2 regions of the Nonomuraea sp. C10 genome follow, and region 1 is predicted to be linked to the other one. Evidence: predicted binding sites of a transcription regulator. Region 1 holds the regulator's gene; the other holds the start of a gene.
What was found. Region 1 encodes HspR, which represses chaperone genes until heat shock. Its sites were predicted from a motif close to ANTTGAGTCNNNNNGACTCAANT; they were not measured.
Positions count from the first base shown of each region.

Region 2: lon (endopeptidase La) is a predicted target of HspR. The motif match lies at 4,768-4,790, and genes of this name have one in related genera.

Region 1 covers NZ_VPFF01000003.1:1,674,161-1,680,387, forward strand. Annotated here, with positions in the region: gene clpB (ATP-dependent chaperone ClpB) at 1-2,108, opposite strand, end outside; gene FR742_RS39600 (heat shock protein transcriptional repressor HspR) at 2,109-2,459, opposite strand; gene dnaJ (molecular chaperone DnaJ) at 2,464-3,645, opposite strand; gene grpE (nucleotide exchange factor GrpE) at 3,665-4,270, opposite strand; gene dnaK (molecular chaperone DnaK) at 4,267-6,138, opposite strand.
Region 2 covers NZ_VPFF01000001.1:4,519,287-4,525,513, reverse strand. Annotated here, with positions in the region: gene FR742_RS20805 (hypothetical protein) at 1-28, opposite strand, end outside; gene FR742_RS20800 (alpha/beta hydrolase) at 361-1,122, opposite strand; gene FR742_RS20795 (phenylacetate--CoA ligase family protein) at 1,336-2,694, opposite strand; gene FR742_RS20790 (response regulator transcription factor) at 2,726-3,382, opposite strand; gene FR742_RS20785 (sensor histidine kinase) at 3,379-4,629, opposite strand; gene lon (endopeptidase La) at 4,804-6,227, shown strand, end outside.

The DNA.
Region 1 (6,227 bases):
TGACCGTCGGTCAGCCGCCCGTCGTCGAGCACCTGGAGCAGGATGTCGAAGACCTCCGGATGGGCCTTCTCCACCTCGTCCAGCAGCACCACGGTGTACGGGCGGCGCCGGACGGCCTCTGTCAGCTGGCCGCCCTCCTCGTAGCCGACGTAGCCGGGAGGCGCGCCGACGAGCCGGGCGACGCTGTGCTTCTCGGAGTATTCGCTCATGTCGATGCGGGTCATCGCCCGCTCGTCGTCGAACAGGAACTCCGCCAGCGCCTTGGCCAGCTCGGTCTTGCCGACACCGGTCGGGCCGAGGAACAGGAACGAGCCCGTCGGCCTGTCGGGGTCGGCGATGCCGGCCCGGCTGCGCCGCACCGCGTCGGACGCCGCGCGCACGGCCTCGTGCTGGCCGATGAGCCGCTTGCCCAGCTCCTCCTCCATGCGCAGCAGCTTGGCCGTCTCGGCCTCCAGCAGGCGGCCCGCCGGGATGCCGGTCCAGGACGAGATCACCTCGGCGATGTCGTCGGGGCCGACCTCCTCCTTGACCATGGCGTTCTCGTCGGGGGCGGCCTCCGAGGCGGCCTTCAGCGCCTGCTCCAGGCGTGGCACGTCGGCGTACATGACCCGGGACGCGGTCTCGAAGTCGCCGTCGCGCTGCGCCCGCTCGGCGGTGCCGCGCGCCTCGTCGAGCTGCTTCTTCAGCTCGCCGACCTTGTTGAGGCCCGCCTTCTCGTGCTCCCACCGGCCGACCAGGGCGTTCAGCTCCTCCTGGCGGTCGGCCAGCTCCTGGTGGAGCCGCTCCAGGCGTTGTACGGACGCCTCGTCGGTCTCCTTGGAGAGCGCCAGCTCCTCCATCTTCATCCGGTCGACGGTCCGCTGGAGCTGGTCGATCTCCACCGGACGGGAGTCGATCTCCATGCGCAGCCGGGAGGCGGCCTCGTCGACCAGGTCGATGGCCTTGTCGGGCAGGAAGCGGCTGGTGATGTAGCGGTCGGAGAGCGCGGCGGCGGCGACGAGCGCGCTGTCGGCGATCTGCACCTGGTGATGGGCCTCGTAGCGGCCCTTCAGCCCGCGCAGGATCGCGATGGTGTCCTCGACCGTCGGCTCGCCCACGTACACCTGCTGGAAGCGGCGCTCCAGCGCCGGGTCCTTCTCGATGCGCTCGCGGTACTCGTCGAGCGTGGTCGCGCCGATCATCCGCAGCTCGCCGCGGGCCAGCATCGGCTTGAGCATGTTGCCCGCGTCCATCGCGCCCTCGGCGGCTCCCGCGCCGACGACGGTGTGGAGCTCGTCGATGAACGTGACGACCTGACCGTCGCTCTCCTTGATCTCGGCGAGCACGGCCTTGAGCCGCTCCTCGAACTCGCCGCGGTACTTCGCGCCCGCCACCATCGCGCCCAGGTCGAGCCCGATCAGCCGCTTGTTGCGCAGCGACTCCGGCACGTCGCCGGCCACGATCCGCTGGGCCAGGCCCTCGACCACGGCCGTCTTGCCGACGCCGGGCTCGCCGATCAGCACCGGGTTGTTCTTGGTGCGCCGGCTGAGCACCTGCACCACCCGGCGGATCTCCGAGTCGCGGCCGATGACCGGGTCGAGCTTGCCCGAGCGGGCCTGCCCGGTCAGGTCGATGCCGTACTTCTCGAGCGCCTGGTAGGTGTCCTCGGGTGTCTCACTGGTGACCCGGGCGTGGCCGCGTACCTTCTCGAACGCGTCGAGCAGCGCCTGCGGGGTGGCGCCCGCGGACTTGAGCAGGTCGGCGGCCTGGCCGCCGTCGGCGGCGAGGCCCACCAGCAGGTGCTCGGTCGACACGTACTGGTCTTCCAGCCGCTTGGCGTGCTGGGCGGCGGTGTTCATCACCGTGAGCAGGTGGCGGGAGCTCGTCGGCGCCCCCACGGTCGCGCCCTGAGCCTTGGGCAGCGCCGCGAGCTGCTCCTCGGCCTTGGCCCGCAGCGTCCGCCAGTCGGCGCTGACCGCCTCCAGCAGCGGGACGGCGGTGCCGCCCGTCTGCGAGAGCAGCGTGGTCATCAGGTGCAGCGGAGAGATCTCGGGGTTGCCCTCGGCGGCGGCCCGCCGCATGGCGCCCGAGATCGCCTCCTGACTCTTCTGAGTGAGCTTGTATTCCATCTACGCCCCCGGTGGCAGCTCGTAACGGATCAGCGCCTTGATCATCTGTAGCTCGGCGCGGAGGCGGTGAACCTCCTCACGCAGCCGCAACGACTCGTTCTCCAGCTCCAGGATCCGCTTGATGCCGGCGAGGTTGATGCCCTCCTCCTGGGAGAGGCGCTGGACCTCGCGCAGCTGGATGATGTCTCTTGTGGAGTAGAGGCGGCCGCGCCCCGCCGTACGGCCCGGACAGACTAGACCGAGCCGGTCGTACTGCCGAAGGGTCTGCGGATGCAGACCCGACAGCTGCGCGGCCACCGAGATCACGTAAACAGGAGTGTCGTCCGACAGGTCGAAGTAGTTGGCGTCCATGGGCTCACTCGCTTCTGGCTCTCAAGATGAGATCGGCCCGCGGGTCCTCGGCCGCTGTGGCGGTGTTGAACTCCGTGAGCAGCTCACGAGACTTGTCGTCGAGCGTCTTCGGCACCATGACCTCGACGCTGGCGAGCAGGTCGCCCTTGGTGCCGTCCTTGCGCGTGACACCCCGGCCGCGGATGCGGAACGTGCGCCCGTTCGGCGTGCCCGAGGGGATGCGCAGTGTCACCGGCAGTCCCTTGAGCGTCGGCACCTTGATCTCGGCGCCTAGCGCCGCCTCCGAGAACGTCACGGGGACCGTGACGGTCAGGTTGTCACCCGACCTGCCGAAGACGGTGTGCGGCTTGACGTGCGTCACGATGTAGAGATCGCCGGACGGGCCGCCGTTCTCGCCCGGTGCGCCCTTGGCCTTGAGCCTGACCCGCTGCCCGTCGGCCACCCCCGCGGGGATGCGCGCCTGGATCGTGCGGGTGCTCTTGGCCCGGCCGTTGCCCTCGCAGACGGGGCAGGGGTCGTCCACGAGCAGCCCGCGGCCCTTGCAGTCGCGGCACGGCTCGGAGAAGGCGAAGTTGCCCAGGTTGCGGCTGGCCGCGCCGGTGCCCTCGCAGGTCGGGCAGACCCGCGGGGTGGTGCCGGCCTTGGCGCCGGTCCCGCTGCACGCGGTGCAGGCCGCCGAGCTGGTCAGCCTGAGCGACACCGTGGTGCCCTCGGCGGCCTCCGTGAACGACAGCGTCACCTCCGACTCGATGTCCTGCCCGCGGCGCGGCCTGGTGGCGGTGCCGGGGCGGGTCGTGCCGCCCCGGTTGAACAGCCCGCCGAACAGGTCGCTGAAGCGGTCGCCCGCCCCCTGGCCGGAGGTCTGCTGACCGGTGCCGCCGAACAGGTCGCCGAAGTCGAACGGGAAACCGCCGCCGCCACCACCCGGACGCTGGCCGCCCACCCCGGAGCCGAACAGCGTGCGCGCCTCGTCGTACTCCTTGCGGCGCTTGCTGTCGGACAGGACGTCGTAGGCCTCGGAGACTTCCTTGAACTTCTTCTCCTTGGCCGTGTCGCCCTGGTTGGTGTCGGGGTGGTACTGCCTGGCCAGCTTCCGGTACGCCTTCTTGATCTCGTCGGCGGTGGCTGACTTGGGCACACCAAGGACGGCGTAGTAGTCCTTCTCCAGGTAGTCCTTGGTGCTCATCTACGGCCCTTCGTCCTCGTCAGTTGTCGTCGTCATCGGACGCGGGTGAGTCGCCCGGCTCGGCCACGGCCACGCGCGCCGGGCGCAGCACCCGGTCGCCCATCTGGTAGCCGAGCTGCAGCACCTCGACCGCGGTCGGCTCGGTCACCTCGGGCGAGTAGCTGTGCATCAGCGCCTCGTGGATCACCGGGTCGAACGGGTCGCCCTTCTGACCGAACGGGCTGAGCCCCAGCTTGGTGAGCACCGCCTCCAGCGACTCGGCCACCGCCGCGAAGCCGCCGGTGAGCTCACCGTGGTCGCGGGCCCTGCCGATGTCGTCGAGCACGGGCAGCAGCTCCGAGAGGACGTTGGCGGTGGCCTGCTCTCGCACGGCCACCCGGTCGCGCTCCACGCGACGGCGGTAGTTCTGGTACTCGGCCTGAACACGTTGCAGGTCGGCCGTCCGCTCGTCCAGCTGGGCCTGGAGCTCGGCGTCGGCCGGAGCGGACTCCGCCGGCGCCTGCTGCTGGTCCTGCTTGGCCGAATCGTTCTCGGCTCGCACCCTTACCTCCCCCGTCTCCGGGTCGATCTTGCGGTTGTCGCGGATCACCGGCTCTTCGTGCCCGTTCTCACGCAACGGCCTCACTTGTCCTTCTTCGGCTCGTCATCCACGATCTCGGCCTCGACGACGTCGTCGTCGGCCTTCTGCTCCTGGGTGGCGGACGCGTCCTGGGGAGCGCCCTCGGGGCCGCCCGCGGTCTGGCCCTGGCTCTGCGCGTAGATCGCCGAACCCATCTTCTGGCTGACCGTGGCGAGCTTCTCCGCCGAGTTGCGGATCGTGTCGGTGTCGGTGCCCTCCAGAGCCTTCTTCAGCTCGGCGAGCGCGTCGTTGACCTCGGTCTTGATGTCGCCGGGGACCTTGTCGTCGTTCTCGCGCAGGAACTTCTCGGTCTGGTAGGCGAGCCCGTCGGCGTTGTTGCGGACCTCGGCCTCCTCGCGGCGCTTGCGGTCCTCCTCCGCGTACGACTCGGCCTCGCGCATCATGCGGTCGATGTCGTCCTTCGGCAGCGCGGAGCCGCCGGTGATCGTCATCGTCTGCTCCTTGCCCGTGCCCAGGTCCTTGGCGGAGACGTTGACGATGCCGTTGGCGTCGATGTCGAAGGTGACCTCGATCTGCGGGATGCCGCGGGGCGCCGGCGCGATGCCGGTGAGCTCGAACGTGGCCAGCTTCTTGTTGTAGGCCGCGATCTCGCGCTCGCCCTGGAACACCTGGATCTGCACCGACGGCTGGTTGTCCTCGGCCGTGGTGAAGACCTCGGAGCGCTTGGTCGGGATCGTCGTGTTGCGCTCGATGATCTTGGTGAAGATGCCGCCCTTGGTCTCGATGCCCAGCGACAGCGGGGTCACGTCGAGCAGCAGGACGTCCTTGACCTCGCCCTTGAGCACACCGGCCTGCAGGGCGGCGCCGATGGCGACGACCTCGTCCGGGTTGACGCCCTTGTTGGGCTCCTTGCCGCCGGTCAGCTCCTTGACCAGGTCGGTGACGGCGGGCATCCGGGTCGAGCCGCCGACCAGCACCACGTGGGCGATGTCGGAGACCTTGATGCCGGCGTCCTTGATGACCTGGTGGAACGGGCCCTTGCAGCGCTCGAGCAGGTCGGCGGTGAGCCGCTGGAACTCGGCGCGGGTCAGCTTCTCGTCGAGGTGCAGCGGGCCCTCGGAGGAGGCGGTGATGTAGGGCAGGTTGATCGAGGTCTCGGACTGGGCCGACAGCTCGATCTTGGCCTTCTCCGCGGCCTCGCGCAGGCGCTGGAGGGCCATCTTGTCCTTGGACAGGTCGACGCCGTGAGCGTTCTGGAAGCGCTTGACGAGCTCGTCGACGACGCGCTGGTCCCAGTCGTCACCACCGAGGTGGTTGTCGCCGCTGGTGGCCTTGACCTCGACGAACCCGTGGCCGTCTTCCTGGCCGACGTCGAGCAGGGACACGTCGAAGGTGCCGCCGCCCAGGTCGAAGACCAGGATCGTCTGGTCTTCCTCCTTGTCGAGGCCGTACGCGAGCGCGGCCGCGGTCGGCTCGTTGATGATGCGCAGCACGTTGAGGCCCGCGACCGTGCCGGCCTCCTTGGTGGCCTGGCGCTGGGCGTCGTTGAAGTAGGCCGGGACGGTGACCACCGCGTCGGTGATCTTCTCGCCCAGGTAGGCCTCGGCGTCCTGCTTGAGCTTCTGCAGGACGAAGGCGCTGATCTGCTGCGGGGAGAACTTCTTGCCGTCGATCTCCTGGGACCAGTTGGTGCCCATCTCCCGCTTGACGGACCGGATCGTCCGGTCCACGTTGGTGACGGCCTGTCGCTTGGCGACCTCGCCGACCAGGACCTCGCCGTTCTTCGCGAACGCGACCACGGACGGCGTGGTCCGCGAGCCCTGCGCGTTGGCGATGACGGTGGGCTCACCGCCCTCGAGAATCGAGACGACGGAGTTGGTCGTCCCCAGGTCGATACCTACCGCACGTGCCATGAGTACGTCCTTGTAGTCAAAGTTGAGTCGGTTACGCTCAACCTACGAATGGAGGCGTGCTTTGTCAAACGCCTTGAGCGTACTCGACT
Region 2 (6,227 bases), on a different contig from region 1:
CGGCATCGGTCATGGTGTGGGCCGACATACTCCAACTCATCGCCGTGCTCACTCGGATCGAGGCCGCGAGCACAGCAAGCATGGCCGGTCGGAGTAAGGACTGCACCCTCCAGTGGTGGCCTGCCGGGAACGGTGCCGCGTGTGCCGGAGGCAAGCGGTGGCCTGCCGGAACAGCGCCGCATGCAAGCGATGGCCGTCCGGGGGACGGCGCTCCATGTGCCGGAGGCAAGCGATGGTCTGTCGGGGACGGCGCTGCATGTGCCGGAGGCAAGCGGTGGCCTGCCGGAACAGCGCTGCATGTAAGCGGTGGCCGTCCGGGGGACGGTGCCGCATGCGCCCGGAGAGGCGGCGATCGCACGGTCATGGCCCAGTGGTCGTCTTCCCTGGCGGGGGACGGCCGACCTCCTCAATGTGGCCGAGAGCTATCCGGGTGAGGTTGCGGAGGGACGTGGAGCCGGGACGGAAGTAGTCGCTGTGGCCGGCCTCGCCCGCGTCGAACAGCCGGGCGCCGTAGGCGGGGTCCGTCGGGTCCTGGCCGAAGCCCAGGGGGCCCAGCTTGGTCTTCGGGACGAACCTCATCCAGTCGTCCGAGCCCAGGCCGGCCCAGACCCGCGCGGGGCTGAACGTGGCGGCCGGGAACTCCACGCCGGGGCTGGCGACGAGGGCCAGATCCGCGATCGGGAGGCCGGAGGCGGCGGCTTCGGCGCAGACCACCGAGCCGTAGCTGTGGCACAGGAGCGCGATCGGGGCCGCGGTCCGGCGGCGGAGGTCGGTGACCATGCCGCGGAGCGCCTGCGCGCCCTCACCGGCCGCGGAGTCGGTCATGACCTTCAGGCTCCAGGTCGGTGGGGAGTCGTATCCCAGCCAGGCGACGACCGCCAGGCGCGTGCCCGGTGACTGGTCGGCCGCCTCGGCCAGGAGGGCGCGGGCCGAGCCGCCCGGCCGGTGGCTGCCGGTGTCGAAGGTCTCCGCCGTGATGTCGGCGCCCGGTACGATGACCGCCACCCGGTCGGCCGTGGCCACATCGCCGTAGACCCGGACCAGCCGTCCGCTGGTCTGGGCGGGTGGGGCCAGCAGCGCGCCGAGCGCCAGCATGCCGAGGATCCCGTGCCTGAATCGCATGGCGTCGAAGGTACGGATCCGGACCCGGATTCCGCGTCACCGCACGGGCTGATCTTGCGGGTAGTACCGGAGTCGGATCACGACGCCGGAAGGATGACCGGCCGGCCCCCGCGTCAGGGGTGGGGCCCGCCACCTTCGGGACGCCAGCGGGTGTGGCGGTGCTTGGCCTCCGGGGGAGTCAGCGGGTGTGGCGGTGCTTGGCCTCCGTGGGAGTCAGCGGGTGTAGCGGTGCTTGGCCCCCGGGGGGAAGTAGTCAGGGTCGCCGGTCTGCCGCAGCCGGATCACCGGCGTCTGGCGCGCCTCCGGCACGTAGTGGGCGAACTCGCTGTTGAGCCGCCGCAACTGGGACAGGATCGACGCGCCCACGGCCTCGGCCGTGCCGTCTGACGGCTTCTCGCCGGGGGCCAGCTCCACCGTCACCGTCAGGTGCCGGTCGCGCCGCTCGTCCTCCGCCACCTCCATCACGAACTTGCCCGTCACCAGCCCGGCCACCTCCGGCTGCTCCAGCCCCACGGAGATGTTCTCGGGGTACACGTTCGCCCCGTAGTACGACACGGTGAAGCGGCTGCGCCCGAAGACGTACGCGAAGGGCCGTTCGGGGCCGGGCGCCGACGGCTCCAGTCCGTGGTCGCGGACGAATGCCAGCATCCGCTCGTACGGGATCAGGCCGCCGTCGTCGGCGATGTGGTAGCGGATCAGCGGGATGCCGTTGTCGCCGGAGAACAGCAGGGTCCCCTCGTGCTCCTCGAAGAAGCGCGCCCCCGGGTCGTACTGGACCAGCGTGGGCAGCCGCGACTCGCCGAACAGCTCACGCGCGACCGTCGGCCGCTCCGCCAGGAAGCGGCGGATCTCCACCGACAACGGGGTCTCGTTGCCGAGCACGCCCGCGTCGGCCGTCCCGTACAGGGAGGCGATCCCGCGCACCGGATCGGCGATGCCGGCGCGGGAGGCCACCAGCGTGCGCCACTCCTCGCTGAAGACCTCGCCGGCGGTGACCAGCTTGACCTGCCAGCGGGACCAGGGCAGCCCGGCGTCGATCACGTCCTTGAGGAAGGGCGGGTAGCCGAGCAGCACCACCTGGTCGAAGTGCGGCGCCAGCTCGGGCACCACCCGCAGGATCTCCCGCTTGTCGCCGCCCGGCGCCACCACCGTCACCGGGTAGCCGAGCTCGGCCAGCCGGCGGCAGCAGGCGAGCGTGAACAGCCCGCCCACCCAGGTGCCGAGCGCGAAGCAGACCACCGCCAGCGTGCGCCGCTCGTGGGCGGCGAAGGAGTCGCGGAACACCTCCTCGAAGCGGGCCGCGACGGCGTGCTCGTCGGCGGCGGTGCGCGGCCAGAACGCGGGCTCACCCGTCGATCCGGACGACACCGCGACGATGTCACCGATCACCCCATGACGGCACAGGTCAGGGAGCGGGTGGCGTCGCGTGTACGTGTCCTTGCTCGTCATCGGCAAGCCCACAAAATCCTGAAATGTCCGGATCTGGGCGGGGTCGATGTCGTGCTCCGCCAGGAACGCCCGGTACGCGGGCACCGTCTCCACCACGTCATGGAACAGCTTGACCAGGTCCATCAGCCGACTGTACGACCGGAACCCCGGCCCGTCACTCGCCCGGCCGCACGAGCCCGGTCTCGTAGGCGTACACGATCGCCTGAGCGCGGTCGCGCAGCCCCAGCTTCATCAGCACCCGCCCGACGTGCGTCTTGACCGTCTGCTCGGCCAGCACCAGCTTCCGCGCGATCTCCTGGTTGGACAGCGCCTGGGCGACCAGCGTGAGCACCTCGCTCTCGCGCTCGGTCAGCAGGCTCAGCCGGACGGCCGAAGGCGCGGGCCGCGGCCCCAGCCGGGCGAACTCGTGGATGAGCCGCCTGGTCACGCCCGGTGAGATGAGCGCGTCGCCGGCCGCCACCACCCGGACGGCCTCGGCGAGCTGGGCGGCCGAGGCGTCCTTCAGCAGGAACCCGCTGGCGCCGGCCCGCAGCGCCTCGTAGACGTAGTCGTCGAGGTCGAACGTGGTCAGGATGAGCACCTTGGACCGCGAGCCGGGCGAGCACAGCCGCCGGGTGGCCTCCAGCCCGTCCATCACCGGCATCCGCACGTCCATCAGCACCACGTCGGGCGCCAGCTCGGCGGCCCGCTCGATCGCCTCCCGCCCGTCGGCCGCCTCGCCCACGACCACGATGTCGGGCTGGGAGCTCAGGAACACGGTGAAGCCCGTGCGCACCATGCCCTGGTCGTCGGCGATCAGAACCCGTATCACCCTGAACCCCGTCCGGTCGGCAGCACCGCGGTCACCTGGAAGCCTCCCACCGGGACCGGCCCCGCCTCCAGTGTGCCGCCGAGCAGCGCCGCCCGCTCGCGCATGCCGACGAGCCCGTGACCGGCGCCCGGCGAGTGGGCGGGGGAGGAGCCGGGGCCGTTGGTGATGTGCAGGCGCACGCCGTGGTCGTCGCGGCCGATGTCGAGCACGACGGTCGCGCCGGGGGCGTGGCGCATCGCGTTGCTCAGCGACTCCTGCACTATCCGGTAGGCGGACATGCCCACCGCCTGGGGCACCCCCTCCAGCGACTCGGGCCGCCTGACCAGCACGGACAGCCCGGCCGCCCGCGCGTTGGCCACCAGGTCGTCCACCTGCTCCAGGCCGGGCTGCGGGGCGGTGTCGGTGCGGCCCTCCTCGTCGCGCAGCACGCCGAGCACCTGCCGGAGCTGGGCGATCGCCTCCAGCGACAGCGCGCGGATGCCGGCCAGCCCCGCCTCCAGCTGGGCCGGGTCGCCCGCCGCCTTGAGCGGCACCGCCTCGGCCTGGATCGCGATCACCGACATGTGGTGGGCCACCACGTCGTGCAGCTCGCGGGCGATGCGGGCGCGCTCCTCCAGCACGGCCTGCGCGCCCATGGCCTCCTGGCTGCGCCGCTCCTCCAGGGCGAGCCGCTCGGTGGCGCTGCGCCGCACCCGGACGTTGTAGCCGAGGAGCATGACGGCGCCCACGATGACCGACCCGAGCGGCATGCCGTTGGGGAAGGCGATCCACATCACCAGCACGCTGATCACCCAGGCGGCGCCGGTGATCCGCCGATCGCAGCGCACCGCCACCGAGTAGGCCACGAGCAGGTAGGAGAGCACCATCTCCGGGGTGTAGGGGTTGTCCTCGTAGTCGATGCCCAGCTCGAAGGAGACCCAGAGCCCGGCGGGCAGCAGGGCCAGCGAGGCGCGCCAGGCCGCCAGCGGCCTGCGGTCGCGCAGCACGAGCGGCACCGCGACCCCCAGCGCGGCCAGATAGGCGACGGCCAGGCGTCCGTCATGCTGGAGGACCCGGTCGTAGGTGGTCAGGAACAGGACGAGGGCCAGCAGCGCGTCGGCCGTCCGCACCAGGTCGAGCGTGCGGAACGGCAGCAGCCCGAGCCAACGCGGCACCGGCATGGCCAGCCGGCGGGACCGGGGCGTGGGCGGGTCGGCCTCGCCCTTGTAGAGCACGAGAGGGATGGGGCGCAGCACGGCCGAGAACACGGTTGAAGACTACGAGCCGGGTGCGCGCCGCGCGTCGCACCCAGGTCTGATCCGCTCTCACCCTTAGGTATCGCTTACATGATTACGCTCGCTCTGAGCGAACATCGGCAAGCAAGGGAACATTACGAGGCTCCGATGAATTGAGTCGATATAACTCAATCCTTTGGAGTTCGCATGAGTGAGAGCTTGATCCTGCCGGTTCTGCCGCTGGACGACGCCGTCGTGCTGCCGGGCATGGTGGTTCCCCTGGACCTGTCCGACTCCGAGGTGCGCGCCGCGATCGACGCGGCCCAGGCATCCGGTGGCAACAAGCCCCAGGTGCTCCTCGTTCCCCGCATCGACGGCCGCTACGGCGCCGTCGGCGTGCGCGCCGTCGTCGAGCAGGTCGGGCGGCTGCCCGGCGGCGAGCCCGCCGCCGTGGTCCGCGGCGTCGACCGGGTGCGCATGGGCGCCGGCACGACCGGCCCCGGCGCGGCGCTGTGGGTGGAGGCCGTGACCGTGGACGCGGTCCCCGCCGGTGAGCGCGCCACCGAGCTGGCCAAGGAGTACAAGGCCCTGGCCACCACCATCCTGCAGAAGCGCGGCGCCTGGCAGGTGGTCGACCAGGTCAACCAGATCGACGACCCCTCGGTGCTGGCCGACAGCTCCGGCTACACCCCGTGGCTGTCCACCGCCCAGAAGGTGGAGCTGCTGGAGGCCGGCGATCCCGCCGACCGGCTGGCCAAGCTGGTCGAATGGTCCCGCGAGCACCTGGCCGAGCTGGACGTGGCCGAGACGATCCGCAAGGACGTCCAGGAGGGCATGGAGAAGCAGCAGCGCGAGTTCCTGCTGCGCCAGCAGCTCGCCGCCATCCGCAAGGAGCTGAAGGAGCTCAACGGCGACTCGGCCGAGACCGAGGAGGAGGACTACCGCGCCCGCGTCGAGGCGGCCGACCTGCCCGGGAAGGTGCGCGAGGCCGCACTCAAGGAGGTCGACAAGCTGGAGCGGACCTCCGACCAGTCCCCGGAGACCGGCTGGATCCGCACCTGGCTCGACACGGTCCTCGACCTGCCGTGGAACGTGCGTACCGAGGACAACTACGACATCGTCGGCGCCCGCGAGGTGCTGGACGCCGACCACACGGGCCTGTCCGACGTGAAGGACCGCATCATCGAGCACCTGGCCGTCCGCAAGCGCCGCCAGGAGAAGGGGCTCGGCGTGGTGGGCGGCCGGCGCAGCGGCGCCGTGCTCGCCCTGGCCGGCCCTCCCGGCGTCGGCAAGACCTCGCTCGGCGAGTCGGTCGCCCGCGCCATGGGCCGCAAGTTCGTCCGCGTCGCGCTCGGCGGCGTCCGCGACGAGGCGGAGATCCGCGGCCACCGGCGCACCTACGTGGGCGCGCTGCCCGGCCGCATCGTCCGCGCCGTCCGCGAGGCCGGCTCGATGAACCCGGTCGTGCTGCTCGACGAGGTCGACAAGGTCGGCGCCGACTACCGCGGCGACCCGACGGCCGCGCTGCTGGAGGTGCTCGACCCGGCGCAGAACCACACGTTCCGCGACCACTACCTGGAGGTCGAGCTCGACCTGAGCGACGTGCTCTTCCTGGCCACGGCCAACGTCCT